Regions from separate parts of the Carnobacterium sp. AT7 genome, predicted to be linked through region 2. Evidence: a T-box and tRNA genes for the amino acid it is inferred to sense, from the RefSeq annotation. Region 2 holds a T-box; the other holds one or more tRNA genes.
What was found. A T-box is a leader RNA that pairs with one kind of tRNA and senses whether it is charged. The one in region 2 lies ahead of CAT7_RS09295 (valine--tRNA ligase), so its partner is inferred to be a tRNA-Val.

Region 1 (2,247 bases), on a different contig from region 2:
CTCAACGAGAGACTCGGTGAAATTATAGTACCTGTGAAGATGCAGGTTACCCGCGACAGGACGGAAAGACCCCATGGAGCTTTACTGCAGTTTGATATTGAGTGTTTGTACAGCTTGTACAGGATAGGTAGGAGCCAATGAAGCCAGGACGCCAGTCTTGGTGGAGGCGTTGGTGGGATACTACCCTTGCTGTATGACCACTCTAACCCACAGCCCTTATCGGGCTGGGAGACAGTGTCTGACGGGCAGTTTGACTGGGGCGGTCGCCTCCTAAAGTGTAACGGAGGCGCCCAAAGGTTCCCTCAGAATGGTTGGAAATCATTCGCAGAGTGTAAAGGCATAAGGGAGCTTGACTGCGAGACCTACAAGTCGAGCAGGGACGAAAGTCGGGCTTAGTGATCCGGTGGTTCCGCATGGAAGGGCCATCGCTCAACGGATAAAAGCTACCCTGGGGATAACAGGCTTATCTCCCCCAAGAGTCCACATCGACGGGGAGGTTTGGCACCTCGATGTCGGCTCATCGCATCCTGGGGCTGTAGTCGGTCCCAAGGGTTGGGCTGTTCGCCCATTAAAGCGGTACGCGAGCTGGGTTCAGAACGTCGTGAGACAGTTCGGTCCCTATCCGTCGCGGGCGTAGGAAATTTGAGAGGAGCTGTCCTTAGTACGAGAGGACCGGGATGGACACACCTCTGGTGTACCAGTTGTTCTGCCAAGGGCATTGCTGGGTAGCTATGTGTGGACGGGATAAACGCTGAAAGCATCTAAGCGTGAAGCCCCCCTCAAGATGAGATTTCCCATCACGTAAGTGAGTAAGACCCCTGAGAGATGATCAGGTAGATAGGTTGGAAGTGGAAGTCTAGCGATAGATGGAGCGGACCAATACTAATCGGTCGAGGACTTAACCAAATTTTTTAAACGGTGTAAGACGGTTTCAGAACGAAAAACGATTTTTAACTTATCCAGTTTTGAGAGAACAACGTTCTCTTGATTGAAATTGTGTGGTGATGATGGCAAGAAGGTCACACCTGTTCCCATGCCGAACACAGAAGTTAAGCTTCTTAGCGCCGATGGTAGTGAAGGGTTTCCCTTTGTGAGAGTAGGACGTTGCCACGCAGATTCAATTTTTTTATCATATGGAGGTTTAGCTCAGCTGGGAGAGCATCTGCCTTACAAGCAGAGGGTCGGCGGTTCGATCCCGTCAACCTCCACCATGAGTCATTAGCTCAGTTGGTAGAGCATCTGACTTTTAATCAGAGGGTCGCAGGTTCGAATCCTGCATGACTCATAACTAATCATTCAACCATGTTTAGTTATGCCATGTTTTTTTGCGGGTGTGGCGGAATTGGCAGACGCACTAGATTTAGGATCTAGCGTTGAAAGACGTGGGGGTTCAAGTCCCTTCACCCGCACCATTTTTTATTTGAATGATTAGTGAAGTACCACTTTAGCCGGCTTAGCTCAGTTGGTAGAGCATCTGATTTGTAATCAGAGGGTCGAGGGTTCAACTCCTTTAGCCGGCATTTTTTTTTGCGAAAGTAGTTCAGTGGTAGAACATCACCTTGCCAAGGTGGGGGTCGCGGGTTCGAATCCCGTCTTTCGCTTACTAGGTTGACTAGTAAGCTCATTCGTAAGAATGAAAACTGTTCTAAAGCCGGGGTGGCGGAACAGGTAGACGCACAGGACTTAAAATCCTGCGGTGAGTGATCACCGTGCCGGTTCGATTCCGGCCCTCGGCACCATTTGCACCCATAGCTCAATTGGATAGAGTACTTGACTACGAATCAAGGGGTTAGAGGTTCAAGTCCTCTTGGGTGCATTTTTCTTTTTAAAGAAAGAATGAAAAGTCAGTGAACGGGAAGTAGCTCAGCTTGGTAGAGCACTTGGTTTGGGACCAAGGGGTCGCAGGTTCGAATCCTGTCTTCCCGATAAATAATTCATAAAAGGTAGTTTCTCTAGTCTAAGAGAAATTACCTTTTATTTGTCTTTCAATAATTATGTAGGTTCTTCGTCAAATTGTGCGGATAGAGACTTGGCATCGTCTTAATCCTAAAGTCTAATAATGGTTAAAAGTTCGAATGGGAATGAATGATTTAGCAGAGGGATTGTGAGCAACTGTAGTGCTAATAAAAGCTGCTGTAATGAACAAACAAAGTATTTAATGGATCGTACTCTTTCAAGGGCGATTAAGGCTGGGTGGTCTTAAATAGGTCATGTATTATAGGTGGAAAAGAAATAATGCTATTACAT
Region 2 (2,247 bases):
GGGAGTGTTCGTATGGAGATAACGAGAAAAGGTACACCGTATAAATTAAAAGGGGTACAACCAAAAGTTGGCAATAAAGCACCTGATTTTGAAGCAGGAAATTTAACAGATGAACAAATTAAGTTAAGTGACTTTGCTGGTAAAGTGGTATTAATCAGTGTGGTACCAGATATCGATACGCGAGTATGTGCGTTGCAAGCAAAAGAATTTAATAAAATTGCGAGTGAATTAGAGGGTGTCCAACTAATTACGATTTCTAATAATTCCAAAGAAGAACAAGCTGATTGGTGTGCTGGAAAAGATATTTCAATGGAAATGTTGCACGACAGCAATTTAGAATTTGGCGAAGCGTATGGTTTAGTAATGGAAGAGCTAGAAAAGTTAGCTCGTTCAGTGTTCGTAATCAACCCTAAAGGCGAAATTACTTATCAAGAAATTGTTTCAGAGATGTCTAGCGAGCCCGATTATGATCAAGCTATCAAAGCGGCAAGAGCTGCGCGCTGATAAAACAGTAAGAAGCATATTGAAATATAGCTTTTTTAATGCTACTATATAAAAATAAAAGGCAATGAACAAGAGGAGTAATTTTATTTGCTGGCTTTGAGAGAATAGAACAGATGCTGAGAGTTCTTAGTCACAGTAAAATGAAGGTAGCTTGGGAGCTGGCAAGGTGAAAGTAAAGTAACTTTGTTCGGAGTAACGATCCGTTAAAAATGGAACTAAGAGGTATACTTTTGAAGATAACAAAAGTGTGCAATATAGGTGGTACCGCGAATGAACAGCATTCGTCCTAATAATAATTTATTATTAGGATGGATGCTTTTTTTGTTTTTCAGATTGATTAAGTGAAAGTATAAAGGAGAGATAAAATGACAGACGAATTGAAAATGTCTACTAAATATCAACCGAATGAAGTAGAAGCTGGTCGTTATGATAAATGGGTAGAAAAAGGCTTGTTTAAACCAAGTGGGGATAAGACGAAAGAACCTTATTCTGTGGTTATTCCGCCTCCCAATGTAACTGGTAAACTGCATTTAGGTCATGCTTGGGATACAACTCTGCAAGATATCATTGTTAGACAAAAAAGAATGCAAGGGTACGATACATTATGGTTGCCAGGAATGGACCATGCTGGAATTGCAACTCAAGCAAAAGTGGAAGCGAAACTTGCTGAGGATGGAATTTCACGTTACGATCTTGGACGCGAGAAATTTATTGATACCGTATGGGATTGGAAAGAAGAATATGCAAGTGTTATTCGCGAGCAGTGGGCAAAAGTTGGGATTTCAGTTGACTATAGCCGCGAACGTTTTACGTTAGACGATGGATTATCTGAAGCGGTACGGAAAGTATTTGTTACAATGTACAATAAAAAATTGATTTATCGTGGAGAATACATCATCAACTGGGATCCAAAAGCTAAAACGGCTTTATCTGATATCGAAGTGATTCATAAAGATGTTGAAGGTGCTTTTTACCATATGAGTTATCCTTTAACAGATGGAAGTGGAGTAGTTGAAATTGCTACGACCCGACCTGAAACGATGTTAGGTGATACAGCAATTGCGGTACATCCTGAAGATGAACGTTACAAACACTTAGTCGGTAAGACCGTTATGTTGCCATTGATGAATCGTGAAATTCCTATCATTGCAGATGAGTATGTTGAGATGGATTTCGGTACAGGTGTAGTGAAAATAACTCCTGCTCATGATCCTAATGACTTTGAAGTTGGGAAACGTCATGATTTGCCACAGATAAATGTGATGAATGATGATGGTTCAATGAATGAGTTAGCTGGTAAGTATGAAACGATGGATCGATTTGCAGCTCGTAAAGCTGTCATAAAAGATTTAGAAGCTGAAGGACGACTAATCAAAATTGAAAAAATGGTACACAGTGTTGGTCATTCAGAACGTACTGGTGTTGTAGTAGAACCGAGATTATCCACACAATGGTTTGTAAATATGGCTCCATTGGCTAAAGAGGCTATTGAAAGCCAAGGTACAGAAGATAAAGTGAACTTTGTACCAGAACGTTTCGAAAACACGTATATGCGTTGGATGGAAAATGTTCATGATTGGGTTATTTCACGTCAATTATGGTGGGGTCACCGTATTCCAGCTTGGTACCATAAAACAAGTGGTGAATTATATGTAGGAATGGAAGCTCCTGAAGATAGTGAAAATTGGATGCAAGATCCGGATGTTTTGGATACTTGGTTTAGTTCAGCACTATGGCCTTTTT

Region 1: it encodes a tRNA-Val, which carries the amino acid that the T-box ahead of CAT7_RS09295 (valine--tRNA ligase) is inferred to sense. The anticodon was not compared.

What each region holds. Positions count from the first base shown of each region.
Region 1 covers NZ_ABHH01000043.1:6,692-8,938, reverse strand. The annotation lists rRNA gene CAT7_RS11130 (23S ribosomal RNA) at 1-906, shown strand, start outside; rRNA gene rrf (5S ribosomal RNA) at 998-1,113, shown strand; tRNA gene CAT7_RS11120 (tRNA-Val) at 1,136-1,211, shown strand; tRNA gene CAT7_RS11115 (tRNA-Lys) at 1,213-1,285, shown strand; tRNA gene CAT7_RS11110 (tRNA-Leu) at 1,328-1,412, shown strand; tRNA gene CAT7_RS11105 (tRNA-Thr) at 1,448-1,520, shown strand; tRNA gene CAT7_RS11100 (tRNA-Gly) at 1,530-1,601, shown strand; tRNA gene CAT7_RS11095 (tRNA-Leu) at 1,651-1,739, shown strand; tRNA gene CAT7_RS11090 (tRNA-Arg) at 1,743-1,816, shown strand; tRNA gene CAT7_RS11085 (tRNA-Pro) at 1,853-1,926, shown strand.
Region 2 covers NZ_ABHH01000026.1:4,878-7,124, reverse strand. The annotation lists gene tpx (thiol peroxidase) at 13-504, shown strand; T-box leader at 560-796, shown strand; gene CAT7_RS09295 (valine--tRNA ligase) at 870-2,247, shown strand, end outside.